Regions from separate parts of the Bacillus sp. MC1252 genome, predicted to be linked through region 4. Evidence: riboswitches for the same ligand, from Rfam matches in the RefSeq annotation. Region 4 holds a riboswitch; each other region holds the start of a gene.
The links. Region 4 has a riboswitch for S-adenosylmethionine ahead of ACYH0L_RS18040 (5-methyltetrahydropteroyltriglutamate--homocysteine S-methyltransferase). Riboswitches for the same ligand answer to the same signal wherever they lie in the genome.
Positions count from the first base shown of each region.

Region 1 (7,685 bases), 1.7 Mb from region 4:
AAGAAGCCGCTGCACTCTTTCTACGTTTTTGACGCCCATGTATATGACAAGGGTATCAATTCCCGTTGCCAGCGCCTCCCACTTTTCTTCAAAATGTTCATCCTTTTGATAATGTCCTGTGACAAAAGCGACATTTGAGCTGAATTCACGGTGCGTCACTGGAATGCCCGCATAAGCAGCCGCTGCAATACCAGAGGTAATCCCAGGGACGACCTCATACGGAATCCCGTGCTCAGCTAAGCATTCAATTTCTTCACCGCCGCGGCCAAATACAAAGGGATCGCCGCCTTTTAGACGAACGACAACGTTCCCTTTCTTTGCATGAGTCACAAGCGCTTCATTGATGGCTTCCTGTCTCATCGTATGATGATTTGGCAGCTTGCCGCAATAGATCAATTCCGCCTCCGGTTTGGCGTGGGCGAGAATCTCTTGATTGACGAGACGATCATATAAAATGACATCTGCCTGCTGTATTGCCTTATGGGCCTTCAATGTAATTAAGTCTGGATCACCCGGTCCGGCACCAACAATGTATACTTTCCCCATCGTGCTTTCTCCCCCTGCCATCAGCCGATTATTTCGCTCTTCCCTTTACATAATCAACGAGGCGCTGTTTGGACTCCTCGCGAGACCATTCACCTGTATCTAATACGAGCTCAGGTGCAGCTGGCTCTTCATATGGTGAATCAATTCCAGTGAAAAATGGAATTTCGCCGTTTCTGGCTTTTTTATATAACCCCTTTGGATCACGCTCTTCACACACGTTCAGATCACATTTCACAAACACTTCGTGAAATTCCCCATCATCGACTAACTGTCTAACAATTTGGCGATCTTCTTGAAATGGAGAAATAAAAGCTGTGATGACAATGGTCCCTTGCTCAACAAATAATTTCGCCACTTCTCCGATGCGCCGGATGTTTTCTTTTCTGTCATCATCTGAAAACCCTAAATCTTTATTGAGTCCATGTCGTACGTTATCGCCATCAAGGACTGTGACTTGGTAGCCTTGTTCAAACAGCTCTCTAGCCGCTGCATTTGCGAGCGTCGATTTGCCTGAACCACTTAGACCAGTGAGCCAGATGATGCCGCTTGTATGATTGTTTTTCTGTTGATATTCTTTTTTTGTAATAGATGAATCATGCCATACGATATGTTCGTTGCTCATGTCATACGCTCCTTTAAGATACCGTCGTTTTTAATCCTTCGATTAATGTTTCAATAACTTCTTTTCGGCTGAACGTGCTTGGTGGTAATTCACCGTTTCTCAGCATCGTTCGAACCTTTGTACCTGAAAGAATGACATGCTCACTTTTATCGTGCGGACATGTTTTTGGTGTTGCCATCGCTTCACATGTATTGCAGTAGAAGCTGTGTTCAAATTTTAACGGAGTAATGCCAATCTCTTCGCTTGTAAATTGATCAAATAGCTCCTGCGCCTCGTATGTGCCGTAATAATCACCAACACCTGCATGATCTCTTCCGACAATAAAATGTGTGCAGCCATAATTTTTACGAACAAGCGCATGAAATATCGCTTCCTTTGGTCCAGCATAACGCATTGCAGCAGGAAAAACACCTAAAAAGACGCGATCTTTTGGATAATAACCGTTCAATAACACTTGATAGCTTTTCATTCTCACATCTGCTGGGATATCATCAGATTTTGTTTCACCAACAAGCGGATTTAAAAACAAACCATCGACTGTTTCTAGTGCTGTCTTTTGAATATATTCATGGGCACGGTGGACGGGGTTTCTCGTTTGGAACCCAACAATTGTTTTCCATCCATTTTCTTTAAAATGTTTTCTTGTTTCTTCTGGCTCATACGTAAATTGAGGAAATGGTTTTTCGCTTCGTTTCGTCAGTGTAATTTTACCGCCAATATACGTGTCACCGCGTTCAAATAATTTTTTCACGCCTGGATGATTGCGGTCATCTGTTTTATACACATTTACAGCTTCTTTTTCCTTATCTGGTGTGTATTGATCCTCTACTTCAATGATCCCGTATACTGTTCCATTGTACGATAGACGCACAATATCACCTTGGTTGATCTCGGCTGCCTTTTCCTTTGTGACTGGCAGCGTAATCGGAAGAGACCAAACGACACCACTTGCTAGCCGCATACTGCTGACAACTGCTTCATAATCAGCTTTTGTTAAAAATCCTTCAATTGGACTATACCCGCCAATTGCAATGAGTTCAAGGTCTGCAAAGGAAATCGCATCTAGTTCAATTTCCTTCGCAGCCGTGCTGAGATCATATTCTTCATTTACTCGATTCATTAATACGCCACCATGTGGTGTTAAACTCATTTGTCCATCTTCCTCTCAATGTTCATATTTATTAGATGTTAATAGTCGGATTTATAGTTAAATCCCGCCGCCCTGCTCATGAATAGAGCTGCTTTCATTTTTGACTGCCTTCATCAGACTCAGCGCACCGAGTGAGGCAAGCAGTACACTCATCATGATAAAAATAGAGTAATAATCTCCTTTTAGGAAAAGGCTCACCAGCAGATACGATAGGCTGAGTGATAAAAAGGGTGACACAACCCAGACCTTCAGCATCTTTTTCACGATATGTTTATGAAAAATGTTAGGTCCACCCTTTGCCATCCCAAGTCCGATAATGGACGAGGAGGTGATTTGAGTAAGTGGAACTGGCAGCCCAAAAATAGAGCTGACGATGACAAGTCCAGCGCCGGTACTCGATAACAAAATCCCTTCACCCGTTTGATAGCGGGTGATTTTCTTTCCGTTTGTTTCTAGCACTCTTCTGCCAAGCAACAGGGCACCAAGTGCGACGAAGATTCCGCCGTAAAGTGTTCCTTGCCCAACGGACAAGACGCTTGAGGCCACAAGCGGGCCGACTGCATTGGCAACATTGTTCATACCGGCTGAAAACGCCTCTAGAAATCCACTGATCATGAGCAAGACTGATAAAATCGCAGTGCTTTTTTTAGATAATGTGCGTTTAGGGAACATTCTGATGATTTTGACTACAGTAAAGGTGAAAACAAAGGCGACAAGTGGAATGATGATCCAAAAGGCCACAATGACTAAAATAGATTTCACATATAACACTTTATACGCGACTGCAACACCGACCACAGCCCCTACTGTGACCTCACTTGTTGATAAAGGGATGGCCATCAGATTCGCTATGAAGAGTGATAATGCGGCAGAACCAATGATGATACAAACAATTTCAATTGTAATCACAGATTCTGGCATAATACCAGAGCTAATCGTTTTGACGACCTCACCGCCGCCAATCACTGAACCTGCTAAAACTCCGACTGCACAAACGCTGAGTGCATAGATGGGCTTTTTAATTGCACCTGATCCATACGCAATGCCCATAGAAGCGGCTGCTCCGCTTGCGCCTATGTTTAAAGCAAAGAATAAACTAAATAAAATTGCGGCGATTTCCATACATTATGCTCCCTTACTCATGTAATCCGCACTCTGTCTTTGCTGTACCTGACCATCTGCCAGAACGCAAATCATCCGCAGTAAATGCTGGCTGTGTACACGGTGCACAGCCGATACTTGGGTATCCCTGGTCATGCAGCGGATTATAAGTAAGATCCTCTCTAGATGCATATCTCCATATGTCCTTCCACGTCCAGTGAATGAGCGGACATACTTTCACTGATTTGAACTTTTCATCCTGATTTAAAAAGTTCGTACCTGCTCGTTTTGGTGACTGCTCTCTTCTTAAGCCAGAAAGCCATGCCGGATAGCCAGATAGTGTCTCTTGCAAAGGAATGACCTTGCGCATATGGCAGCAGCTTTGAGGATTTGTTTCCCATAATTTTTCACCATGCTGCTCGTTTTGCTGTTCAACTGTCAGCTCAGGTGTTTTCAGTACGATGTCTAAACCGGGGTATCTTTCCTTTACCGCATCAATTGTATCGTACGTTTCCTTAAAATGCAGACCTGTATCTAAAAAGACAATTCTCGCATCCTTTTTTACTTTCGCAATAAGATCAATCAGGACAATGCCCTCAATGCCAAAACTGCATGCATAAACGAGCTGATCACCATAATGACCGTACGCCCATTTCAGCACGGATAGGGCCCCTTTATACAAATCGTCCTCTTGAAATGTAATGGACGGCTCTTGCCAATTTTCGTAAGTTAACATTGTTTCTCCCCTTCCGGAGTACCGCTCATATTGCTAATCTGCGCACTACTTCAACCTAATTTTTTCGTTTTTTTCTACTTGAATCACTTGACCGTCCTGAACAATCAACGTAATCGAACCGAATTTTATATCCCCAATCAGTTCTTGCATGTGCTTCACTAAGCCCTCATCCTGGTTTTGTTTCACTTCCATCTCCTCTTCCTCCTCACGTTAAAATAAAAAAACTTTCTTTCAGTCCGAAAGAAAGATGAGGAAGCTCACGATTTCCTTATCTTTCAAAATAGAATCATTTTGCAGGAAGTGGCACCTTACGAATCGCAGGTTGCCGGGTTTCATCGGGCCAGTCCCTCCACCTCTCTGGATAAGAGTTTTAATTTGTATTAAATATTAACACAATTCAAACAAAAGTCAACCCGACTTTATTGATAGGATTAGTTTTTATTTAAATTTGAGTCTATTTTACTATTTTTAACCAAATGAAAAAGCTGTGCGAGTGGCACAGCTTTTAAACCGTTTCTTCCATCCAAGATTCAGAGGTAGGATCTTGTCTCCAGCGTTTTAGTTTATTCATAGCAGAAGGTTCGATCGCTTTTAGCTCAAGAGCCACGTCTGTCAGCGTGTCATAGTCTGTTAGTGTGACATATGGAATGTTTTTCTCTTGAAAAGCAGCAGCTGCTTTTGGCAGGCCGTATGTGAAAATTGCAGCAACTCCGAGTACGTCACAGCCTTCGTCTTGAAGAGCCGAGACCACTTCAAGCACGCTCCCACCAGTTGAAATGAGGTCTTCTACGACAACAACTTTTTGACCAGGCGATACGGCTCCTTCAATCTGATTCCCTTTTCCGTGTGCTTTTGGCTTACTTCTGACATAACACATCGGCACGTTCAGGCGGTCTGCAGCTAATGCGGCATGCGGAATGCCCGCTGTTGCAGTGCCAGCGACAACCTCCGCTCCCTCAAAATGAGTGAGAATCAAATCTTTTAGACCTTCAGCGATGTCGTGTCTCACTTCCGGGTACGACAAAGTCAGGCGGTTATCACAGTAAATCGGTGATTTGATGCCGCTTGCCCACGTAAACGGTGTGTCTGGTTTTAATGAGACAGCTTTGATTTGTAGTAGATGTTTAGCGATTTTCGTTTTCATCCGGCAGTCACTCCCACTCTTTCAAAATTTGATGATAGGCTTCTATTGGACTTTCAGCTTTCGTGATGGATCTTCCGACAACAATTTGTGAAGCACCTTGCTCTTTTGCAAAGGCAGGTGTCGCGACACGCTTTTGGTCATCGGTTTGATCATTCGGCAAGCGAATCCCTGGTGTCACAGTGAGAAAGGAAGGTGAGATGTGCTCATGAAGGGCTTTAGATTCATGAACAGAGCAAACAACACCGTCGAGTCCACTTTCATATGCCAATTGTCCGTAATGCAGCACAGTCTCTTGCAATGGACGATCAATGAGTAATTCTTTGTTCATCATGTCTTCTGACGTACTTGTCAGCTGAGTCACAGCAATAATGCCCGGGCGGCTTTGTCCAGCAGGCGTCCCGCTTTCAAGTCCCTCTACCGCAGCCTGCATCATTCGTTTCCCGCCAGCTGCATGTACATTGACTAAATCAACGCCAAGTGCAGCAAGCCGGTTCATCGCTTTTTGCACCGTTGTTGGAATGTCATGTAATTTCAGATCAAGAAATATGCGGCAATCTTTTTCTTTCAGCGCGTCAAGGATGGCTGGACCTTCTTGGTAAAACAGCTCCATACCAACCTTCACAAATAATGGTGCTCCTTCAAAGGGTTCTAAAAAGGCAAGTGCCTCCTGCCCTGATGGGAAATCAAGCGCGATGATGGGCAAGTGCTTCATGTTTCCAGCTCCTTCCGATACATTCCTCTACAGATGAATAACCATAAGCCGCTAACACATTTGGCAGCTCGTCAATGATTTCTGGGCAAATAAAAGGGTTCACAAAATTGGCTGTGCCAACAGCTACTGCACTTGCACCTGCTAGTAAAAATTCAAGTACATCTTCAGCACTTTGCACCCCGCCCATCCCAATAATCGGAATAGAAACCGCCTGACTGACCTCATGCACCATTCGAACAGCGACAGGTTTTATAGCTGGACCTGATAATCCGCCTGTTTTATTGGCAAGGATGGGCTTCCCAGTTTTTAAATTTAAACGCATGCCAATTAAGGTATTAATCATGGTAAGCCCATCCGCTCCAGCAGATTCAATCGCTTTAGCAATCTCAACAATATTCGCCACATTAGGAGACAGTTTCACATAGACAGGAACGGAGGAGACTTCCTTGACCGCTTTTGTCAACGACGCCGCCATGTTTGGGTCTGTACCAAATGCGATCCCGCCTGTTTTGACATTCGGACAAGAAATATTTAGTTCAAGGGCATGGACATTCTTTGCTTGGCTGATTTGTTTTGCTACTTCGACATAATCATCGACCTGTGAGCCAGCAACGTTTGCAATAATGGGGGTATCAAACTGCTCAAGCCAAGGCAATTCATTTTCGAGCACGCCTTTTAGACCTGGATTTTGAAGGCCGATCGCATTCAGCATACCGGCTCCAGTCTCGGCCACCCTCGGTGTCGGGTTGCCAAATCTCGCTTCAAGGGTAGTGGCTTTGATCATGATGCCGCCCAGCATGGATAAATCATATAATGAAGCAAATTCTCTTCCGAATCCAAAGCAGCCTGATGCAGGTATAATCGGGTTCTTTAAAGATAAGCCGGGTAACTCCACGTTTAGCATGACAATGCCACCTCCTCTGCTTTAAATACAGGTCCATCAAGACAGACTTTGACGTAAGGTTTTTCGTGCTGATCGGTATGACAGACACAAGCAAAGCACGCACCGATTCCGCAGCCCATTCGTTCTTCCATTGAAATGTAGACAGGCTTATCAGGATACGTGTCTTTCAGTGCTTTTAGCATAGGTGTCGGTCCGCAGGAAAGCAGCACATCAAAGCTCAAATCATTTTCTTCGATCACACCTGTCACAAAACCTTTTGAGCCGTATGTTCCATCAACGGTCGCGATATAAGTATCGCCAAGTGCTTGAAATTTCTCCTCGTAAAATACATCCTTTTTCGATTGAAAGCCGAGGACATGCTTCACGATAACGCCTTTTTTCGTTAAACGCTTGGAAAGCTCATATAGAGGCGGTACTCCAATTCCTCCACCGACTAGTAATGCCGTCTGCCCAGGCTGGACAACTGAAGGGTCATAACCGTTCCCAAGCGGCCCTAATACATCGACTGATTCTCCCGCCCGCTTTTGGGAGAGGAGCTTTGTGCCCTCTCCTTCTGCGCGGTAAATGATGGTTGCTTCTTTTTGCTCGGCATGAATGTTGGCAATACTGATCGGTCTTCTCAGCAGCGGTGTCATGGATTCACTGACCTTTATATGAAGGAACTGTCCAGCCGTTTGAAATGAGTCCACAAGGTCACCTTTTAATGTCATTTCGTAAATATGATCAGCGATCTCTCGGTTTGAGACGACCGTCAAGTATGCTTTTTTCAT
Region 1 covers NZ_CM166369.1:1,471,508-1,479,192, reverse strand. Annotated here, with positions in the region: gene cobA (uroporphyrinogen-III C-methyltransferase) at 1-546, opposite strand, end outside; gene cysC (adenylyl-sulfate kinase) at 575-1,168, opposite strand; gene sat (sulfate adenylyltransferase) at 1,182-2,318, opposite strand; gene ACYH0L_RS07435 (inorganic phosphate transporter) at 2,376-3,440, opposite strand; gene ACYH0L_RS07430 (phosphoadenylyl-sulfate reductase) at 3,454-4,155, opposite strand; gene ACYH0L_RS07425 (DUF2292 domain-containing protein) at 4,201-4,305, opposite strand; SAM riboswitch class I at 4,421-4,523, opposite strand; gene pyrE (orotate phosphoribosyltransferase) at 4,661-5,299, opposite strand; gene pyrF (orotidine-5'-phosphate decarboxylase) at 5,307-6,011, opposite strand; gene ACYH0L_RS07410 (dihydroorotate dehydrogenase) at 5,983-6,915, opposite strand; gene ACYH0L_RS07405 (dihydroorotate dehydrogenase electron transfer subunit) at 6,909-7,685, opposite strand; gene carB (carbamoyl-phosphate synthase (glutamine-hydrolyzing) large subunit) at 7,682-7,685, opposite strand, start outside.
Region 1: another riboswitch for S-adenosylmethionine. It lies ahead of ACYH0L_RS07425 (DUF2292 domain-containing protein); the one in region 4 lies ahead of ACYH0L_RS18040 (5-methyltetrahydropteroyltriglutamate--homocysteine S-methyltransferase).

Region 2 (7,685 bases), 1.5 Mb from region 4:
TAATGTCCCCATTAGAAATTCAGAATTTGAATCAAACTGGTATTTAAGCGCGATTCGTGCTGTAAACTTTTTAAGTATTCTACTTGAGAACAGCAACCTAGACCAAGAGAACTTTAGCACAAAAGGCTTCGGTGAATTCAAACCGATTGCCTCAAACGATACAGCGGAAGGCAGAAGTAAAAACAGACGCGTAGAAGTACTTATTTTACCGATTGAGAGAAAAGCGAAATAAAAAAGGAAGCCACCAGCGGCTTCCTTTTTTATTTGTTTATTCTTTATGATCATATAAATGCTTTGCACGCAGCCCCACATGTTTGAGCATATCGATGCAGGCATCCTTCTCTTCTTCACTCAGCACACTGATCATCTCATGAATTTCTTTCGCATGATCTGGGAAGATGTCATCAAGCAAAGCTCGTCCTTGTTCCGTAATATGCGCAAATGTCACCCTGCGGTCTTCTGCACAAGCCTTACGACTGAGGAGTTCTTTTTTCTCCAATTTATCGACCACATACGTGATGCTTCCGCTTGCGAGTAAAATCTTATCACCGATTTGCTGAAGCGGCTGATCACCTTTATGATACAGCAATTCTAGTACAGCAAATTCAGTCGGATTCAGACCGTGCTTGACAATATGTTTGTTCATGTGATGATTGATTGAGCGATAAGCACGTGATAATACAATAAATAATTTCAAAGATTTCTCAACATTATGATTTTCCATTTTTTATCATCCTTTATGAAATGCAACCCACTAATGTGACATTAATAAACAATAAGTAAAATGTCAACATGTTGACCCATCTTTAGCATGAAAATGAGACCAGAACGAATCACCTAATTTTTTAAAAATCATACAAGTCATCGTAATAAAGATAGGTTCAATGCTATAATAAGTTTATTAGGTAATACGTTGGAGCGATGAATGATGAGTATACTGAAAGGGTTTTGGAAGAAGATCAGGCTGTACCTTATTTTGGTGATGATTCCAACCCTAATCATTAGTTATTTTATCTACGAAAAAGAAACTGAAAAAATCGATTTAAAAAACAAACAAACTGCTACACTTATGTTAAATATTCACAAAAACCAAATGAATTATTTAATTAGTGAAACAGAAGCGAGATTAACTTCCCTTGCCATGGGATTTGACCAGCCGCTTGAGGCGAAAAAAGTACAAAACATCCTAGAGAAAATCTATAAACAAGAACCTCGTTTTTCAGGCCTGTATCTTTTAGACAAAAAAGGAAATGTAACAGCAAGTACCACACCGTTAAAGGAAAAAATCAACCTTTCATTCAGAGATTATTTTAAGCGCATTCAAGTGACCAAGCAGACCGTGATCACAGATAACTATGTGAGTAGAATTACAAAACAGCGGATTCTCTCCATTTGTGTCCCTGTTTTGAATGAAAACGAAGAAGTCACCAATGTTTTAGTCGCCGCCATTCAAATTGACTATTTAAGAAATATCATGAATGTATTGAACCCAGATCTTCATTTTAAGATGCTGAATCAAAATGGACATGTTGTGTTTACAAGTGGGCCGCAGCCAGCATCAGAAAATGGCAGCACCGTATCTACATATTTAGATGAAAACAGCTGGAAGCTAGAGGTTTTTCCGCAGCGTGCTTCAACTAGTGAAGTGCTGTCCGTTACGCTGGTTCCTCTATCCAGTGCGTTTATTTTATTAAATATTTTATTCACACTTGTCCAATATATCATTTTAAGGCGTCAAACCCAGCAGGAGCGTCATCAAAATGAGGCGCAAAAGATTGAATTAATTGGAACACTCGCGGCAAGTACAGCACACGAAATTCGCAATCCATTAACAGGGATTAGCGGGTTTATACAGCTTTTGCAAAAGAAGTATCATTCAGAAGAAGATCAGCTCTATTTTTCTGTCATAGAGGAAGAAATTAAACGGATTAACCAAATAGTCAGTGAGTTTCTTGTGTTAGGAAAACCTACTGCAGAAAAATGGCAGAATAATTCTGTAAAAGAAATTGTGAGTGAGATCATGCCGATCGTTTTCTCTGAGGCGAACCTGTATAATGTCGAGGTTGATTTGCAAATCAATACGATTCAAGATGTTGGTGTGTATTGCACGAAGGATCACATTAAACAAGTCGTATTAAACGTAGCGAAAAACTCTTTAGAAGCGATGCCAAATGGCGGTCATTTGAAGATTGTGATTGAGGCTGAAAAAGAACATGTCATCATTAAAGTGAAGGATACGGGTGAAGGCATACCAGAAGAGATGCTAAAGCATATCTTCCTCCCCTTTATTACGTCGAAGGAAAAAGGCACAGGTCTTGGGCTTGTTGTGTGTAAACGAATCATTTCGATGTATGGCGGGACAATTGATATTCACAGCGAAGTGAATAAAGGAACAACCGTTATGATCATGCTTCCTTCCGCTCACTCAGCATAGCTGAAGAGTTCAGCCGGTTTTGCTTATGCAAGACCGGTTTTTTCATGTCAGTAAGAGGGCCGGTTCACAGATAGAAGACTCATTTGGGACACAAGATCATGAAGGGATGCAACAGATTGTTTTTCATGAAAAAGAAGATGCTGATACTCATTCATCAGGTTGTCCAGTTCTTGACTATATTTAATTGTCGTCTCACCTGTGTACCCTTCCACTTGAGCTGCTTCTACCATTTGTTTTCTCTTTTCATCAATGGACATCAGCAGTTGTTCTTTCCTTACATAAATATTCATGATCTCAGCTCCCGCAATGAATTCGTCTGTCTATGTTCTAAATGATCCGACACCAAAATTATACTTTATTTGTAAATTAAATTAAATATGCTTATTTTATTTAATTTTTTACAGCCTAAAGACCTCTTACTCAATCATATCTGGGGGTAAACTTCAAATTTGGGCAGGACTGACACATTGATTAAACAGAATTTTATCCTATGCAGAAGATCAAAATCAACCATTTTCTTTCTCATTTCATGTCTATTTTCCTAAAAAAAAGCTGATCTTCCGCCTCATGCGGAAGGATCAGCTCCTTTCATTAAACCGTTTCTTCTTCGTAAATTGGCACCCAGCCCTCAGTTGTGACAAATATGCGAACTGCGACCACTTGGCGATCCTCTTGCAGTGTAAAGTAGTGACGGATATTCGGAGGCACAGAAATTAAATCTCCTGGATTCAGTCTCACATCAAAAAAGACGCCATCCTTGCCTTGAATGGCAAAGATTCCGTGCCCACTCACAATAAACCGTACTTCGTCATCTGTATGATGATGCTCACGCTTAAAGTTTTGGAGCAGCTCATCAAGATTTGATGTCGCATCAGATAATGAAATCACGTCCTGCGCTTTGTACCCTCTTCGTTCAGATATATTCTGTATTTCCTTTTGGAAAACGGTCAAAATTTCTTCTTTTTCCTCATCTGTTAAATCATACTTTTCTGATAACCGGTTTGGCAGCTTTTCAATATCCCAATGTTCATAAATGACCCCTTGTTTTTCTAAATATGCCGCTACCTCTTGTTCGTTTTCAAGTAATGTGTTCTCTTCATTATGAATAAAAATCGTCGCCATGTGTTTTTCCTCCTTTTTATCTAACAAGCTGCTTTTGATAAAGCGTTAATTTTAAACGATAGCTAAATAAAAATTCATAAGCCTCTAACACTCGTTTTGCTTCAAATGCTGTTTTTCCCCAGACAGTGATGCCATGATTGCGAATGAGCACAGCACCTGATTCCGTCTCTTCTGTAAGGTGCGCTGCAAATTGTTCTGCAAGATGCGGAATATGGGCTGGGTTTTCTATAATAGGAAGAATGGCTTCTGCATCCTCTTCCCAATAACCAAGGGCTTTTATGATTTCGTTGCCTTTAAAACGAACCTCTCCTTTATCCCCATACAACTCTGAAATGACATTATTATCGATTGTGTGGACATGGAGACAGCAGCCTGCTTTCGTCCGCTCATACACATATGTGTGAAGCAGTGTTTCGGCCGATGGTCTGAGCGGTTGATTTGGATCATCAGGCTGACCTGCTGCATCCACTAAAACAAAATCTTCGTCCGTTTCTTTTCGTTTATCTTTGCCGCTTGCCGTCACCAAAAATGTGATTGGATCATCCGACACCTTAATAGATAAATTGCCGCTTGTTCCGTAAAACCAGTCTCTTTGTGCCAATTCACGTTTGACGTCTGCTAGCTCCTGCCATCGTTTACTCTTTGCGTCAGCCATTCCTTCACTTCCTTTATTTGAACAAATTGCGCTTTTAAATCGATAAATGTTTCATACTCCTTATGTACGAGCCCGAGCTCTTTACACTCATTCAGCAAATAGTCACGCGCAAACGTGAGATCCGCATGTTTTGCTGCCTCAATATCGGTCACTGAATCTCCGATCATGATAATGAAGTCATTTTCATGAGTCAGCTCTCGAATGATCGAGGGCTTGCAGCAGCCACAGCCATTTTGACATTCTGAATCGCAGTCATGCGGCCATTCAATCTGAATATGATCTTCTTTAAATGATGCATGATTGCAATAAATATCGGCTGGATCTACAATGCCTTCGAGTATGGGATAGACAAAAAAGTCCATACCGCCGCTTAACACATAGAAAGGAATGTCTGCTTTTTTTACATCATCAACAAATTGTTCGAATCCATCTCGAATCTCTGTATCTTCTAAAATAAACGACTGAATGGCTTCCTTCTGATCACTCGTTAGTAATTGAAACATCTGTCCGACGCCTTCTTGAATCGTGATCTCTTTTGACAGGACACCATCCTTCAGCTTCGTCCATTCACTTGGTGCAAACTGCTTCATGATGCGAATAATATTATCATTTTTCGTAATCGTTCCATCAAAATCACAACATACAATTGGTTTTTTCATTTATTCTGCTACCCTTCCCCAAAGATCAAGTGCTGCTTTTAAGTCTTGGCAAGATGATGCCTTTTCTTGGATGGGCTCTTCATTTATCACCGCATCAATAATGGATCGAAATGCTTTCCCTCCGCCGATGGCTCCCCGCGGATGTCCGTGAATTCCTCCACCTGCGTTAATCACATGATCGAATCCAAAATCTTTGATCAATACTGGAACCATACCAGGGTGAATGCCTGCTGATGGGACAGGGAACGTTTTTTGAACCGTATCCTCTTTTACGCAAGCTTCATAGATACCAAGGGCATCTGTTTTCGGAAGTGCGACCGATCCATAAGGAGATGGAAAAAGGCTCAAATCAGCGCCAGCATATCGATTTAATGTACCTAAAAGAAGCGAATGTGAGAACCCATATTCAGGAGATGATGTAAACGCGCCACTCACTGCTGGATGTGCCATAATAGGCAATTGAATGTCTGGGTCCTCAGCTAAGCTTTGCATGACATCAAGTCCGTAGGCAAAGACGTTGAATAGAAGCGCATCTGCTCCAAGTTCAGCGGCCTTCCTTGCTCGACCTTTAAGATCAAAGGTTCTGCCAGTTAAATTAACGGCGTACAGCGTTAGGTGCCCTGTCTCTTCATATGTTTCTTTTAATATCTTTTTTCCTTCTTTGATTCGTTCTTCAAAAGGGGCTAATGGACTTTCAAATAAAATTTCATCATCTTTGATGAAGTCAACACCGCCTAATGCCTGTAAACGGAGCTGCTCTTTTAAATCCGCCATATCACGGCCGATCACGCCTTTAAAAATACTCATCAATAACGGACGATCAAACACATCTAATTTCTTTCGTATCCCCTCTATTCCAAATACCGGTCCAGGCAGCTTTCTTTTAAACCTATTCGAAAATTCTATATCGACAAGCTTTACTTTCCCATCTAGTGAAAGCTTTCCAAATATCGTTGTTAAAACGGCTGGTAAGTCTGCTGAAAAGTTAGCCTCAGGATAAGCAATTGTTACCTCTGATTGATACAGGCGATTTTCAGCTGATGCAACCTTTTCTGTCACTTTCTCTACTCGGCCTTTATGTTTTTTAAGCTGCTCCTTTTTGAGCTGCGGCAAATCCGTCCATGATCCAACTGTTAAACCAAGTGCGATCTGCTCCGCTTTACGGTCAATTTGTTCATCCTCTCGGTGTGTTAATACGTATGTTGCCAGTAATTCACTCACTAGGAATCCCCTTTCGATTGCGTCCTCTATATGTTCAATAAAAAAACCTCTTTAAGTGCTTGGGCAGCGCCTTAAAGAGGTTTCGTCTCATTCATCCGAATCTTATCTCTCAGCGCCTGCTGCAAGAATTAGCACCGTGCTTCATGGAAGTCGGTTGCCGGGCTTCATTGGGCTAGTCCCTCTGCCTACTCTTGATAAGAATATTCAATTTTCTTCAATATTGCCTGAATTATCCCACCATTTTTTTACGTTGTCAATGGCTTTTTTCAAATAGCTGCAAGGCAGCGATGCGCTCTGCGGCTTCTTTTAACCGCTTCTCACTTGTTAAAAGCCCTACTCTGACGTAGCCTTCACCGCCAGCACCAAAGCCATTCCCCGGCGCCACGACAACATGCGCTTTCTCTAATAATAAGTTAGAAAAGGATTCAGATGTAAATCCTTCTGGCACCTTTAACCAAGCAAAAAATGATCCCTTTGGAGCACTTACGTCCCAGCCAATCTCCTTGCAGGCAGCGATCCATGTATTTCGTCTTTTTTCATAACGATCATTTTGCACCTGTACGCACGTTTGATCGCTTAAAAGAGCTTCTGCTGCTGCATCTTGGGTAGCTTTAAACAGTGACACAAACAGATGATCCTGATAAAGCTCGATCGCTTCAATGACAGAGGGATTTCCTGCTGCAAAACCAACTCTCCAGCCGGCCATATTATATGTTTTGGACAATGTGTAAATTTCAATACCCGTCTCTTTCGCTCCATCTATTTGCAGGAAGCTGACCGGCTTTTCTCCATCGAATCCAATGCCGCCATATGCGAAATCATGGACAACACACAATTTGTGATCTTTCGCAAACGTAACGGTTTCTTCAAAAAATGCACGACTTGCAGTGGCACCAGTCGGATTGTTTGGGTAATTTAGGTACATCAATTTTGCCTGTTTCTTATCAGCCTCAGGCAATAGATGGTAGTCAGGTAAAAAATCATTTTGTTCAAGAAGAGGCATGGTGACCATATGAGCTCCAGCAAGCACAGCGCCTGACCAGTAATCAGGATAACCAGGGTCTGGGACAAGCAGCGTATCACCCGGATTCAGTAAGCATTGCGGCAGCTCAACAAGTCCCGCTTTCCCGCCAAATAAAATGGCGATCTCCGTCATCGGATCAAGCGTGACGCCATATTCTCTTTCATAAAAGGCTGAGGCGGCCTTTTTTAGTTTCGCCGTCCCGCGGAATGAAGAGTATTGATGATTTTCAGGCTTTGCTACCGCTTCCTGCATGGCTTTTACAATATGCGGAGGAGTTGGCTGATCAGGATTTCCCTGGCCTAAATTAATGATATCAGCTCCTTCCTGCACTTTTTTCTGCACTTTTTGGACAAGCGACGCAAAAAACTGTTTCGGTAAATGTTTCAACACATCTGATTGCTGGAATTCCATTTTTTTCACCTTCTATTCAAGTTACGTGACAATACACTCACTGTAATGGATTGTTTTATGAATTGTAAAGCAATTTTGAAAAAAGATTGACATGTGAAGAGCAGCTCTGATAATATCTTGAATTAAGAAATGCATGCAGACAAAACAATGACATATTGA
Region 2 covers NZ_CM166369.1:1,273,144-1,280,828, reverse strand. Annotated here, with positions in the region: gene motB (flagellar motor protein MotB) at 1-232, shown strand, start outside; gene mhqR (MarR family transcriptional regulator MhqR) at 269-724, opposite strand; gene ACYH0L_RS06420 (ATP-binding protein) at 929-2,434, shown strand; gene ACYH0L_RS06415 (aspartyl-phosphate phosphatase Spo0E family protein) at 2,482-2,724, opposite strand; gene ACYH0L_RS06410 (1,2-dihydroxy-3-keto-5-methylthiopentene dioxygenase) at 3,026-3,556, opposite strand; gene ACYH0L_RS06405 (methylthioribulose 1-phosphate dehydratase) at 3,573-4,211, opposite strand; gene ACYH0L_RS06400 (2-hydroxy-3-keto-5-methylthiopentenyl-1-phosphate phosphatase) at 4,175-4,870, opposite strand; gene mtnW (2,3-diketo-5-methylthiopentyl-1-phosphate enolase) at 4,871-6,091, opposite strand; SAM riboswitch class I at 6,191-6,292, opposite strand; gene ACYH0L_RS06390 (pyridoxal phosphate-dependent aminotransferase) at 6,345-7,526, opposite strand.
Region 2: another riboswitch for S-adenosylmethionine. It lies ahead of mtnW (2,3-diketo-5-methylthiopentyl-1-phosphate enolase); the one in region 4 lies ahead of ACYH0L_RS18040 (5-methyltetrahydropteroyltriglutamate--homocysteine S-methyltransferase).

Region 3 (7,685 bases), 1.4 Mb from region 4:
CACAAATCCGTTCAAGCTTTGCCTTGGGACCTTCAATCATACGCAGTCTAGCGGCTGCCTGCGGCTGATTGTCATCGTTATAAATGACAAAATGGGTGGCTTCGTCTTCTAGTTCATCAATTTCGATCTCTAAAGGAACTTCTTGTTCTTTTACGAACACTTCTTTTCGAACGTAATATGCATCTTCTCGTTGTGTTTGTGCTTTTGCGATGACTGTTTTCAAATGTCTTTATCCCTCTCCTAAAATAAATGTTTCATAAACGGTCCAAGATCCATTCTCTAATTGATATAAAAGATGGAAGCGGTCAACCGTTTCTTCATGATCAATCTTTCTCAGCTTTAATGTGCCAAGTATGTCTGAATGCTCATCATCTGATAATGTTTGAGCCACTGTTACATGCGGAACAAATGCATATTCCGGTGTGCCAGCAAGTGAGTCAGTGTACAATTTTTCATTTAGACCCATTAAGTCCTCGTTCGGTTCTACTTTCATATAAATGACGTTGTTTACAGGAGCGAATGAACTGAATTTTTTAATACGTAAGGTAATGGGAGAAGCATTTTTTGCATACTCTCGCAAGGTTGAAACGATCTCAGCTGCTTCTAGATCCGTTAATTCAAAAGGTGTTCTTAATGTTAAATGAGGCGGTATGAGTGCATAGTTCGGATCATAACGTTTCCGATAAGAGTTCGCAATATCTTGCAATTTTTTTGATGGAAATATAACAACTCCGTATTTCATCATGTTCCCTCCTGATTAAGAAAGTATTTATTATTGTTTATTATAACAAAATTCAGTTGATTAACGAATATGGGAGCATTCTTTTTAACGAAGGGGCAATGAGTGGCTGCCAAAACGTCCATTTATGATCCCCTTCGAATGTCTCAAATAAATAATCCGCACCAGACTGTTCAAGAAGGGCCTTTAAGTCTGCGTTCGGTTTGATAAAATCAAGCACTTGGCCATCTGTTGTTTTCACAGCCGTTTCTTCCGATCCAATTTGATGGATAATGGCATAATGAGAAAGTGCTGTTGACTGTTTGACGGCTTCTAAGACCGACTCATCAACATATGGAGACTGCAAAATCAGCCCGCCAAATAAAGAAGGATAATCAATGGCTGTCATGAGTGAAATCGTAGCGCCTAGTGAATCACCAATGAACGTACGTCCTGACCCAATTTGATACGTTGGATAGTGTTCATCAATATAAGGGACAAGTTCATTTGCCAAAAAGCGTTTATACGCCTCAAACTTTGTGCCATCTGGATGATACGTATCTCGCCTTTCAGTGACATTTTCGTAAGGAACACCAATGATAATCGAGCGTTCTATTTCTTTATTTTGCATCAATTCTTCCGCCTGTCTGCCTATTTTACCTAAGCGGAAATAATCATGACCATCTTGTGCAATGATGACATGATATGTATAAAGCGGGGAGTAATTGACTGGCAAATAGATTAAAACGGTCATGTCCGTCCCAAGTTCTTTTGACTGTAAGGTTTCTTCTTGAATGATTCCTGTTTTCTTCACCATAATCCATTCCTCCAGCTAACCAAATTCATCACAAGTGAAACGTTTCCATTCATTGTAACATGAAAGACAGCGTTGTTCCTATATGCTAACATGCAATCAAATCGGCTGACATCCATTCTATTATAAAATACAGAAAATTTTAATTAATCATTACAATTCCCCTTGAAAAATGAGTTTTAATACGTTACAGTATTAAGAATTAGAACAGACAGACAACACATTCTTATCGTGAGAGGTGGAGGGACTGGCCCTTTGAAACCTCAGCAACCGGTATGCATCACGTCATGTGATGTACCAAGGTGCTAAATCCAGCAAGCAGCTTTTTTGCTTGGAAGATAAGAGGAAGCGATTAAACCCCTTCTTCTTATGAAGAAGGGGTTTTCTGTTTTGAAATCAGATTTTACTTAGGATGGTGTCAAATGACAGAACATGTGGAAACGAAATTAGCGCAAATTGGAAACCGAAGCGAAGAGGCGACTGGCACAGTCAGTCCTCCCGTTTATCTTTCAACAGCATACAGACATAGAGGCATAGGTGAATCAACAGGGTTTGATTACATTCGAACGAAAAACCCAACAAGACAGCTTGTAGAGGATGCGATTGCTTCACTCGAAGAAGGGACGGCCGGTTTTGCCTTCAGTTCGGGAATGGCAGCGATCCAAACGATCATGGCTCTATTTGAGAGCGGAGATGAACTCATTGTCTCATCAGACCTATATGGCGGAACATACCGTTTGTTTGAAAACGAATGGAAAAAATACGGCTTGCGTTTTCTTTATGATGATTTTTCAGATGAAGACTGTTTACGCTCTAAAATCACGCCAAACACAAAAGCCGTCTTTATTGAAACGCCGACAAATCCACTCATGCAGGAAGCGGATATTCAAAAAATAGCGGAGATTGCAAAAGAGCATGACGCTTTGGTCATTGTCGACAACACCTTTTACACCCCAGTCTTGCAAAAGCCGATTACGCTTGGAGCGGACATTGTCATTCATAGCGCAACCAAATATCTAGGCGGACACAACGACGTCCTTGCCGGGCTTGTGGTCACAAAAGGAGAGCAGCTATCTGAAGACATGTTCCAGCATCAAAACGCCATCGGAGCGGTCCTATCTCCATTTGACTCATGGCTTTTAATGAGAGGAATGAAAACATTGGCCCTTAGAATGCGTCAGCATGAGGCAAATGCGAAGGAGTTAGCGGATTTTTTAGAGGAGCAGCCTGAAATTCAAGATGTTCTTTACCCAGGCAAGGGAGGAATGCTGTCATTTCGTGTAGCCAAAGAGGACTGGGTCAATCCATTTTTAAAGCAGCTGAAAACGATTTGTTTTGCTGAAAGTCTTGGTGGAATCGAAAGCTTCATTACGTATCCTGCCACGCAAACGCACATGGACATTCCAGAAGAGATTCGCATAGCAAACGGTGTGTGTAACAAACTGCTCCGTTTTTCTGTTGGGATTGAGCATGTGGATGACCTGAAAGCTGATCTGAAACAGGCACTATCACAAGTGAAAGAGGAGGTACATGCCAAATGACCACACACGATTGGACACTCGAAACAAAACTTGTTCATAATGCGTTTAAAACAGACCGTTCAACAGGTGCAGTCAGTGTGCCGATTCAGCATGCGTCCACGTTTCATCAAAGCAGCTTTGATGAATTTGGCCAATATGACTATTCCAGATCAGGAACTCCTACACGTCAAGCATTAGAGGATACCATTGCAGCGTTAGAAGGAGGAACAAGAGGGCTTGCCTTTGCGTCAGGTATGGCAGCCATTTCAACCGCTTTTCTTCTTTTATCAAAGGGAGATCACGTCCTTGTCACAAAAGATGTGTACGGCGGAACATTCCGTATGATCACGCAAGTCCTTTCGAGATTTGGTATTGAGCATACCTTCGTGGACATGACGGATTTGAATGAAGCCAAACAAGGCATTCAATCGAATACGAAGGTCATTTATATGGAAACACCGTCAAACCCTACACTGGGGATTACGGATATTGAAGGCGTCGTCCAGCTTGCAAAAGAGCATGACTGTCTGACCTTCTTAGATAATACGTTTTTAACGCCTGCTCTCCAGCGGCCGCTAGACCTTGGCGTTGATGTTGTGCTGCACAGCGCAACGAAATTTTTAAGCGGTCACAGTGATGTGCTGTCTGGTTTAGCGGTGGTCAAAGACGAAAAGCTGGGAGAGGAACTATATTCGCTGCAAAACTCTTTCGGTGCGGTCCTGGGCGTGCAGGATTGCTGGCTCGTGCTAAGAGGGTTAAAAACCCTTCAGGTCAGATTAGAAAAAGCAAGTCAAACCGCATTAGAACTAGCTTCGTTCCTCAAAGAACATCCTGCGGTGAAAAAAGTATACTACCCAGGCTTAGATGACCATCCAGGGGCGGACATTCAGCGAAAGCAGGCAAGCGGAGCTGGAGCAGTCCTCTCATTTGAATTAGAAAACCAAGCGGCTGTAAAAGAATTGGTCGAGGGCGTCACATTACCTGTATTCGCCGTCAGCCTGGGCGCTGTCGAATCCATTCTGTCCTACCCGGCCAAAATGTCACATGCCGCTATGCCAAAAGAAGAAAGAGAAAAAAGAGGCATCACGGATGGATTGCTGCGATTAAGTGTCGGGGTCGAAAATGGAGAAGACCTCAAACGCGACTTCAAACAAGCGCTCGGTCAACTAAAGCCCGTCCTTGTGAACCAGTCATAAATGAAGTGGGAAAAAAGCCGGCTCCTGAATCCGGCTTTTTGGCCTTTTTTGAACAAAACCATTGACGCCCTGTATATATGGTTATATAATAGAGACTGTCAGTACAGAAAGCCCAGAACTGATACATAACCCGATTCCGTAGCTCAGCTGGGAGAGCGCTACCTTGACAGGGTAGAGGTCGCTGGTTCGAGCCCAGTCGGAATCATCGTTGAAACCCTTGCCTAGCAAGGGTTTTTTGTTTTTCTGATAACGAATATTTGTTCTGTTTCTTTTGATTGGGGACGAATTGGGGACGAACTTTATCCACCAGATTGTTTCTCAGTATTTTTAGGATCAAAACGACTAAAGTGTTCGACTTACCATCTGGCATCTTTAAAGTGACCGAGCCTTTGACAAGGGGTGCTAGAGTAAAAGCTCGACAGGAAGCACTGTCTGCTGTATTTTTCTATCCTGAAAAGGAAGCCAAAAACAATGGGATAGACGGCTACTTTGGACCAAAAACAGAAAATGCGGTCCCAGCTCATGCATGGGCTTAGCGCTGATGGTATCTATGGTCCGAAGACAAAAGCACTCTTCAAAAAGCATCGAAATAATTAAATCCACTGTCCTTTATTGGATAGGGATTTTTTGTGTTTTAATAGGGAAAAAGTTAGTTATAAGGTTAGGTGAAACGTGATATGGTTGTAAAAAGGAGGTAATATGATGACATTTAAAAAAGCGTCAATATAGGTTATTTTGTTTTGCTTTTATCTTTTATTGTCGTATATTTCTTGCTTCCAGTCGATCAAATATTTACTGCAATCATCATCCTAACCGTACTATTTGGAGTATATCAATTTGTGATTTTCAAAAAACTAAAAGAACAAAAACAGCAATAAAAGACACCCTAGTCTGCATTAGAATGGGGCTATTTTTATTCAACCAGTTCCACACATATACACTTTTCCTGGAGAACTTATTTCGTCCAGTTTTTTATTTTTACGTTTACTGTCCGAGAACATTTTTAAATGTCTCTTTCTCCATAAGTAACAAATGTCAGTGTCTGCACGTGTTCCCCAACGTGCGGAGAAGTAACCTGTTTTCATTTTCAATTGGATCATTACTTGAGCAGCGGCAGCAGCAATCCAGCCAACATAAGGAATATGGTTTAAAATTGCTGCTGCAATTACTCCCAGCTGCCTTTCCCTCTACTGTAACACGGTAATGATCATATTTGGACCACGCCCATTTTCCCTTTTGTTTTTGTGTTGTGAAATTATTATTCGCTAACTGTTCAAGAGAATTACTAACTTTATTCATTTGATTTTCTAATACAATGCTATTTGCAATCTTATTTACTTGTTCTTCAATTGCGGCTATTTCGTAAGATTTTAGTTAGTTACTAGAAACAGAAATATTACCTGTCTCTTTGTTAGAGGTATAGGTGGTTGTTCCAAGTTCAGTTTTAAAAATTGTAGATTAATAGCTTTATGCACTTTTCGAATAAATTAAAAGAAGCCCTAATCTAGAAATAACAGAGTAAAGATAAACTGATAACGTTCAGGAGAATACACATTTGATAAAATATTCAGTGGAGGGGAGAAAGATATGAAGTCACTTTTACTAATTGGACAATCAAATATGGCGGGGCGCGGCTTCAAGCATGAAGTGCCTCCGATTTATAATGAAAGAATCATGATGCTGCGAAATGGTAGATGGCAAATGATGACTGAACCCATTCATTTTGATAGGCCGGTAGCTGGCGTAGGACTGGCGGCTTCCTTTGCGGAGGCTTGGTGCAAGGATCATGAAGGAGAGAAGATTGGTCTTATTCCATGTGCCGAAGGTGGCAGTTCCATTGATGAGTGGTCGCTAGACGGAGCATTATTTCGTCATGCAATAAATGAAGCTAAATTTGCAAAGGAAAATAGCGAATTGGTCGGGATATTATGGCATCAAGGAGAAAGTGACAGCCAAGATGGGAAATACAAAGAATACTATGAAAAAATACTAAGATTATTTCATGAACTAAGAACTGAATTATCTGTACCTAACATTCCGCTTTTAATAGGAGGTTTGGGCGATTACTTGGGAAAGGTGGCATTTGGCGCAGGGTGTGTGGAATATCAACGTATTAATGAGGAACTACAAAAATATGCACATCATAATGAAAATTGTTATTATGTTACTGCGAAAGGTCTTATATCTAACCCAGACGGAATTCACATCAATGCGATGTCCCAGAGAATATTTGGTATAAGATACTATGAAGCATTTCGAAAAGAAGAACATATACATGAACCATTACCAAATGAAAATGAGTTAGTCAATGAATGTCATAATAAAATGAATACTTCAGCGGAGAAAACATATATAGCACTAGAAAATTTCGCGTTGGGCAAGATTACTTACGAAGAGTTGCTGGAGGCTTTATCATAGGCTAAGCTTATGGTAGCCTTTGAATGAAAACGTTATAACTCACATTACTGATAGACAGAAACATTACATATCTCTTGAAAGGATGATTGTGGTGGTGAAAACAGATAAAGTCTCCTCCTGAATACATGAAATCACATTCAGGAGGAGATAAAAAATGTTTAAACAAATAGACGAAAATTACCCGCGAAAAGAGCACTTTCATCATTATATGACGTTAACTCAATGCTCATATAGCCTGGTGATTGATCTAGACATCACGACATTGTATTCAATATTGAAAGAAAAAAAGCTAAAAGTATATCCTGTGCAAATTTATTTGTTAGCAAGAGCTGTGCAAAAAATACGAGAGTTTCGAATGGATCAAGTGAACGATGAACTTGGCTACTGGGAACTTCTCCATCCTAGTTATACGATTTTAAATAAAGAAACGAAGACATTTTCAAGTATTTGGACGCCTTATGACGAAAACTTTGCTCAGTTTTATAAAAGCTGTGCAGCGGACATTGAAACATTTAGTGAAAGCAGCAAACTATTTCCAAAACCTCATATGCCAAAAAACATGTTCAATATTTCAAGTCTACCGTGGATTGATTTCACTTCTTTTCATCTTAATGTATCTACAGATGAAACTTATTTACTGCCAATATTTACGTTAGGTCAATTTAAGATGAAAGAAGAAAAAATCATCTTACCAGTCGCCATTCAAGTACATCATGCTGTTTGTGATGGCTATCACGTCGGTCAATATGTGGAATATTTGAGGTGGCTTATAAAACATTGTGAAGAGTGGTTAAATGATTCATTGCATATTACCTGAAGACAAAAGGTGTTCCCATGGAAATCTAGAAGATGAAGGCAGACTGAAATGAGTCTGCCTTTTTGTTTTGTGATGATAATGTAAATGGGCTAAAGATTTATTGGTGTGCAACAAGGCAATCATGTTAAGTTTCTCAATTGTTCTTTTTGCGGTTTCTTTTCGGTGATTTGTAAATTCCTGTATGTGATAATAAATGTAATAT
Region 3 covers NZ_CM166369.1:1,166,952-1,174,636, forward strand. Annotated here, with positions in the region: gene ACYH0L_RS05805 (GNAT family N-acetyltransferase) at 1-223, opposite strand, end outside; gene ACYH0L_RS05810 (YjcG family protein) at 230-742, opposite strand; gene ACYH0L_RS05815 (alpha/beta hydrolase) at 795-1,535, opposite strand; SAM riboswitch class I at 1,756-1,877, shown strand; gene ACYH0L_RS05820 (methionine biosynthesis PLP-dependent protein) at 1,955-3,073, shown strand; gene metC (cystathionine beta-lyase) at 3,070-4,248, shown strand; tRNA gene ACYH0L_RS05830 (tRNA-Val) at 4,381-4,453, shown strand; partial or broken gene ACYH0L_RS05835 (peptidoglycan-binding domain-containing protein) at 4,599-4,845, shown strand; gene ACYH0L_RS05840 (hypothetical protein) at 4,989-5,126, shown strand; gene ACYH0L_RS05845 (sialate O-acetylesterase) at 5,836-6,666, shown strand; gene catA (type A chloramphenicol O-acetyltransferase) at 6,821-7,483, shown strand.
Region 3: another riboswitch for S-adenosylmethionine. It lies ahead of ACYH0L_RS05820 (methionine biosynthesis PLP-dependent protein); the one in region 4 lies ahead of ACYH0L_RS18040 (5-methyltetrahydropteroyltriglutamate--homocysteine S-methyltransferase).

Region 4 (7,685 bases):
CATTCCAGATGCGAAAATTGGCTGTATGATTGCAGCTATGACCACATATCCGTACAGCTCAAGACCAGAAGATATGTTTGCTGCGATTGATCAAGACCGTAAAACATTGTTCTTCTCAGATGTACAGGCAAGAGGCTACTATCCAGGATACATGAAACGTTATTTACGTGAAAATGGAATCACCATTGAGTTCCAAGATGGTGACGAAGACATTTTAAGAAACCATACAGTGGACTATATCGGCTTCAGTTATTATATGAGCTTTGTGGCAAGTACAGATCCTGCAATCCTTGATCAGGCTGAAGGTGGGAATCTATTTGCAGGCGTGAAAAACCCATACCTTGAAGCAAGTGATTGGGGCTGGCAAATTGATCCGAAAGGACTTCGTACGACGCTTAATCAGCTGTATGACCGCTACCAAAAACCATTGTTTATCGTAGAAAATGGCTTGGGCGCTGTCGATCAAGTGGAAGAGGACGGATCGATTCAAGACGATTACCGGATTGATTACCTCAGAAGCCACTTGCTAGAGGCAAGAGAAGCGATCGCAGACGGAGTAGACCTGATCGGTTATACAAGCTGGGGCCCAATTGACCTTGTCAGTGCTTCAACTGCTGAAATGAAAAAACGCTACGGCTTCATTTATGTCGACCGTGATAATGAAGGAAACGGTACATTAGATAGAAAGAAAAAGAAAAGCTTCGATTGGTATAAACAAGTGATTGCTACGAATGGTGATTATTTAGATGTATAAAAGAAAGAGACAAACCGCTGATGATGCGGTTTGTCTCTTTTTTCGTCAAGGGACTATGACGTCCACACTTGATCAGCAATCTCAATCACATGACGCAGCTTTTCCCATTGCTGCTCTTCTGTTAACAGATTGCCTTCCTCCGTGGATGCGAATCCGCATTGTGGACTCAAACAAATTTGGTTGATGTCTACATATTGAGCCGCTTCCTCGATTCGTTTTTTGATTTGTTCAACCGGCTCAAGCTCACCGTACTTTGAAGTCACAAGACCAAGTACGATTTGAAGATTTGGGTTCTTCACATATCGAAGAGGCTCAAATCCGCCAGAACGATCGTCGTCAAATTCTAAAAAGAGGCCATCAAGATCTAAACCAGCAAAAATCGTTTCTGCCGCTGCTTCGTAACCACCTTCAGCTGCCCATGTTGATTTAAAATTGCCACGGCAAATGTGCATTGTGATGACTAAATCCTCTGGGCGATCGGCAACGGCTTCATTGATTGTTTTTGCAAACGACTCACGAAGTTCATCTTCCTCGCGGCCAAAGGCTTTGATTTGTTCATGACCTTTTTCAGAAAAGAACACTGCCCATGCCGTATCATCTAGCTGCAAGTAGCGGCAGCCTGCATCATAAAAAGCACGGATGGCTTTCTTATACGCCTGGGCCACATCATGGTGGAAATCATCTAAGCTGTCATACACACCTTCATCAAGCTTTCCACGGAAAAAGAGCATATTCGGACTTGGAATCGTCATTTTTGCCGTATGATCACCAGCGATGCTGTGAAGGAAGCGGTAATCTTCTAGCATTGGGTGCTCTGTAAAATCGATTTTACCCGTTACCTTAATGCCTCGTGCTTTTGTCGTTGTGTTGTGGAATTGAATGCCCTGATCTGCTTCAAATCCTTCGACCCCATCAAGTCCTTCAAGAAAGTCAAAATGCCACCATGCACGTCTGAATTCTCCGTCTGTCACAACCTCTAATCCAATCTCCTTTTGCTTCTCCACAATACGTGTGATTTCTGCATTTTCAATTTGTCGGAGCTGCTCTGCTGTCAGCGTACCGTCTGCTTTTTGCTTACGTGCTTCTTTGATGCGCTCTGAACGGAGTAAACTTCCTACTTGATCTGCGCGAAATGGCGGCTTTGTTGTTTTCTTTCCAATGGTTTGTACTTGTGTCATGCTGAATCCCTTCCTTCTACAGGTTGAATATCAAATAAAAAAGCTCTTCCTTGGATAAGGAAGAGCATCATATACTGTGAGATCTCTGCCTTATCTTCAAACAAGCGTGTGCTTGCTTAAGGAATTAGCACCATTCTGTTCCTAGGAACAGCGGTTGCCGGGTTTCACAGGGCCAGTCCCTCCACCACTCTTAATAAGGTTACCTTTTGATTCAATTTTCTTAATATACACAATTATTCAATCTTTTCGAGAAAAAGTCAATGGCTTTTACAATTTATTTTCCTACATAAACAAATCAGCGACAAGAACACCAGCTAGTCCGACAAGTGAAAGAACAGTGACCATCAATGTCCATGTTTTAAAGGTTTGGGCCATTGACAGGTTAAAGTATTCTTTATAAATCCAGAAACCCGCATCATTCACGTGAGAGAACGTAATACTTCCGGCACCTGTTGCGATCACCATTAATTCCGGGCTGACACCCGTTAATCCAATAAGTGGTGCAGAAATGCCAGCCGCGGTGAGACCGGCGACAGTTGCTGACCCTAATGATACACGCAGGACAGCAGCAATCAGCCAGGTGAGGAGCAGGGGAGAAAGAGTGCTTCCTCGCATGATCCCCGCAATGTATTGATCGACGCCGCTATCGATGAGCACCTGTTTAAAAGCGCCGCCGCCTGCAATAATTAATAGAATCATTGCAATGGAGCCAATAGAATCCGTGATCGACTTCATGACTTCCTGCATGCTTTTGCCCCTGCCAAGTCCAAACGTGTAGATGGCAAGCAGCACTGAGATTAATAGCGCAATCGCCGGTTCACCTAAAAACTCAGCTGTTGGCAAGAATGGAGAGGATGGGAAGAAAATTTCTAAAAATGCTCTGAATGTCATAAGTAATACAGGCAAAACAGCGGTAAAAATGCTAATCCCGAAGCTTGGCATTTCCTCTTCTGTAAATTCCTTTGGATTAAATAAGTTTTTCGGTATATGTGCATGCAATTGATCTTTTTGAAATAGTTTCGTAAACAGTAGTCCGCCTACTAACACAGCAGGAATTGCTAAAATAATTCCAACTAACAACGTTTGTCCCATGTTTGCTTGAAAGACATTGGCAATGGCTGTCGGCCCTGGATGAGGAGGGAGGAAGCCATGTGTTGTGATGAGTGCAGCGACGAGCGGCATGCCAACATACAACACAGGAAGTCTTGCGGCTTGAGCAATGGTAAAGACTAATGGAATTAAGATAATGAATCCGGTTTCATAAAACAGAGCAATTCCAATAACAAATCCAGTCAGCATTGTTGCCCATTGGATTTTCCCAATGCCGAATCGGTCAATGAGCGTCATCGCAATGCGCTGGGCGCCGCCAGAATCAGCCATCAATTTACCGAGCATCGCTCCAAAACCGAGAACCAGTGCTAGATGCCCGAGTGTACTACCGAGTCCTTTTTCGACGGAAGCAATCGCTTCAAGTGGTGACATACCTTCTAAAACAGCAACAATTAAAGAGACAATAATCAACGAAATGAAAGCGTTTAACTTAAAGACAACCATGAGTAAAAGCAATAACAAAACGCCAAGTCCAATAAAAACTAACGACATGGTCTTTCCTCCTTTGTGGTGCATAAGGGAGCGAGAACACTCCCTGCGCTTTATCCTTCAAGTATTTCTACAGCTTCTTTTAACGTATCCTTTGAGCCAACATTTCCCGGGAAAATCACGTAAGAAATGAAGGGGAATTTACTTTCTTCTCCTGTTTGCCAAACGGGAATACCAGGTTTAATTTGACCTGCAACAGTCGCACGTTTGACGCTAAGCCCTCTTGTTCCAATATCACTTGAGGTAATTCCACCTTTGGCAATGAGATATTTAGGGCGAATTGTGAGGCGCTGGACAATGCTTGTCACAGCATCACTAATTTGAACGGAAAGCTTTAATTCCTCCTCTTGACGATTGTCCCCAAGGTCAAGGCGTTCTCTTCTTGTATAAACAGCAACAGATTGACCTGATGCTAACAGCATTTCGGTTTGCTCAATCACGCGGTCAATTTCCTCTTGAAATTCTTCGGGTTCTAACACGAGATGTGTATTAAATTCAATAAAAGCGATCTCTTTATTTTGCTGCAGCGCTCTTAATTGTTCCGTTGTTTTTTTGACATGAGAACCAACCATGATAAGACCACCGTTTGGGCTTTCTTCTTGTATCAAGTCTTTTCTTGTTAATAAGGATTGGTCGTGGATGCCGCCAAGTACTTTTGTGAGAGCAGCCGCACTTCTGAAAATAAATTGCTGACCTGCTTGGGTGGCATCAATGAGGGCGGTGACAAAGACTTTGACATCGTCATAATCTACAGCGTTCACAGCCACCTTTTGAAAATCCTTCACGGTCATGAGCTGCTCCTTGATTTGATCAATGCGTAAAGCCCGTATATCTTCTAACGAAATGTAGGTGGTGTTCTTTTTTGTGAACGTTCCGCCTGATTTTTCTTCAATCCACTCCCCGAGATGAGACGACTGAAAGCCGAATGTGCGGTCTCGTGCAAATTCTGTATCACCAGCAGGAATCAAGTCGTGTCCTTCCTGTACGTAGTGGATATTGTTGATCGTAAAGCGTCCGCCTTCTTGGAAAAAGGGAAGAATGATTTCTCCGTCAAATTGGAAGGAGCTTCGTTGTTCAATGGTTGTTCTGAGTACTTCAGTTTCCAGCGGAAAGTGTCCACGCAGGGTAGAATCTCCCCGGCTGACAATGATGAAATCTTGATGAAGCCGCTCAGCTACTTTCACAATCGTTGAAGCAATCGTTTCGTGCGCAGCGGCAGTTTCTTTCTCAGTCATACTGCGAGAATTGGTTAAAATAAAGAACATACGGCTGTCTTCAAGAAAACCGGCTTCAATGCTTTCCTCTGACCAATCAGTGAAAACAGAGACGCCATGTACGGTTTGAATACCTGTTGGATCATCGTCTAATACAATGATTTTATGCTGAAAATGGCTTAGTGCTTGTTCATATGCCGTTTGAATGCTCTTTGAATCCGCTTTCGGAATGGCATTCAGTATTTCAGTGCTTTGCATCATGATCATCTCATCCTTTCTTCACTTCGACATGAGCCATTTTTTCGTAATATTGAACAATGCCGCCATGATCAAGTCCAGACTTTCCGTCTGCTTTGAGGGCATGGAAAATTTCAAGCAGCTGACTAGAAAGAGGGAGAGGAACGCCGATATCATGGGCAGTTTCCATCACATTGGTTAAATCCTTTAAGTTGATGTCGATGCGTCCGCCAGGTTCAAAGTTTCGATCCAAAATCAGTGGGACCTTTGCATCGAGAACGGCGCTCCCTGCCAGTCCGCCACGGATCGCTTCATACATTTTATCAATTGCAATGCCTGATTTAGCGGCAAGAACGAGCGCCTCAGACATAGCAGCAATATTTAAGTTGACGATGATTTGATTGGCAAGTTTAGCTGTTGTCCCGCTTCCGTTTGTCCCAACTAATACGACTTCTGTGCCCATCGCGAGCAGGACATCCTTTACTTGTTCGAAGATGGCTTCTTCGCCGCCAGCCATAATAGAAAGTGTCCCGTCTATCGCCTTTGGTTCTCCGCCGCTGACAGGTGCGTCGATAAATTCTACCTGGTGCTGTTTTGCTAGGGCGGCCAATGCTCTAGAGGTAACTGGTGAAATAGAGCTCATATCTATGATGACTGTGCCAGGTTTAGCTGTAGCTAAAATGCCATGATCACCTGATATAACTGCTTCTACATGCTCGCCTTTAGGAAGCATCGTGATGATGACATCGCTTTCAGAAGCTGCCTCAGCTGCTGAAAAAGCGCCCTTTGCTCCTGCTTCTTGTAATGCTCGAATGGCTTCCTCGTTCAGATCAAACACAGTCACAGTATGACCGGCTTTTAATAGATTGAGTGCCATAGGTTTTCCCATAATTCCTAGTCCAATGAATCCAATCTGTTTTGTCACTTTGTCCGCCTCCCATATAGAAAACCCTTACAAAAAGCGCTTTCTTTTCTGAATGTTAGTATATATACTATCTAATTTAAATAATAGTAGAAAAAAAACTATTGTTCATTTAATGTACATGACGTGATAGGAACGTGTCAACGGAAAATATGAGAAAAGTCACAAAAAAAGACCGGAATCAGCTCCGGTCTTATGCGTTCATGTTTTATTTTTAGCTACGGCTAATCGAGATCGTTTCACGTTTTCAATGGCATTTGATCCTAGCTCTAAAACAGCTGCGACATAAAGAACATCAATGATGACGAGCTGGTTAATACGGGAGATCATAGAGTCGGATCGATATGTTGTTTCCCTTGATGAACTGAGCAGGTGAAAGTCAGAGCGCTTTGCGAGCTCTGATTTCGGATAGCTCGTGATAGAGGCAATTGCTGCCCCCTTTTCTTTTGCAAATTGCACGGCATCAAGAATTTCTCTGCTCTCTCCTGAATGGGAGATCGCGACGATAAAATCGTGTTCCGTGGCGTGTGTTGCAATCATATTCATCATATGTGGATCACTGCACAGACTCACTTCAAAACCAAGCTGGAGGAACTTATGATAAGCATCTCCTGCAATAAAACTGGACGCACCTGCTCCAAAGAAGACGGTTTTATGTGCCTGTTTCATTTGTTCGATAAATTGAGTCACGGCTTGATCTTCTAAAATATGCTTCATATCCTGAATAGAGTTTGTTGTTAACTCTATGACCTTATGTTTAATATCTGCTACACTATCAGATGCCTCGATCTCGCCGTATATGGATTGAGGAGTATTGGTCGCAATATCCTGCGCGACATGGACACGAAACACTTGGTACGATTCATAGCCAATTTTTCGTAAAAACCGAAAGATCGTCGTTTCACTTGTGTTGCATTCAGCGGCGAGTGCACTAATGGAATGAAGCACAACTTTCTGAGGGTTTTGTAAAATGTAATTGGCAATCTTTTTCTGGGTTGGGGACAAACTATGAAACGTTGTCCGAATATGACTAAAAATATTCTCTTCTATGATAAACACCACACTTCATCTAACATTCTACATTAAGCATACAGGAACTTATGAAAACGGTAAACAAACCCGATGTGGAAAAGAGAAGAATAATATGGAAATGACGCTTCTTTTGGTTCTTTTGTCACGGTATACTCAATTGGTAATAGACGAAAATAGGGTTTTTACTATGACAATGAAAAAAGGCCTAACGATCAGCCTGATTATTTTTTCGCTGATTGTTTCGTTGTTTGCTCCATTTGGATCTGTGGTTATGAAATCGCACCATACTATCAAGGAATTCCTATGATTCAAGTACCTGCAAAGGTGTATAAATAAAAAGAGAAACGGCCACTGGATGTGGTCGTTTCAGCGTGTAGACAAACCCTCGCATTCGTTGTCAGTCCTGCGCGCTGGTGCTCACGAATGTCAAATTCGCTCCGCGCCAGTGCTCGTTCTTCCTAGACTTCAAAGGTTTTCTATCACGCTGAAAAGAAGACAAAGGGCTAAAATAAAGATCATTTTAGCCCTTTGTCAACAATAATAAACGGCCACTGGATGTGGTCGTTTATTATTGTGTCTAAAACACGTTCTTACACAAACAAAAAGAACCCCTGATGAGGCTCTTTCTTTGAATTTATACTTGTTTAGGTGCATCGTTTAGTGGATGGCGGCGTTTGCCGTTGTAGTGGCGGCGCATACGAAAGATTTCAAACTCCGAAAGCTCTGCGCTTTTTCGTTTTTGGGTGCGG
Region 4 covers NZ_CM166369.1:3,487,769-3,495,453, reverse strand. Annotated here, with positions in the region: gene bglH (aryl-phospho-beta-d-glucosidase) at 1-754, shown strand, start outside; gene ACYH0L_RS18040 (5-methyltetrahydropteroyltriglutamate--homocysteine S-methyltransferase) at 808-1,932, opposite strand; SAM riboswitch class I at 2,020-2,132, opposite strand; gene ACYH0L_RS18035 (gluconate:H+ symporter) at 2,215-3,534, opposite strand; gene ACYH0L_RS18030 (four-carbon acid sugar kinase family protein) at 3,585-5,006, opposite strand; gene garR (2-hydroxy-3-oxopropionate reductase) at 5,014-5,907, opposite strand; gene ACYH0L_RS18020 (MurR/RpiR family transcriptional regulator) at 6,106-6,963, opposite strand; gene ACYH0L_RS18015 (hypothetical protein) at 7,571-7,685, opposite strand, start outside.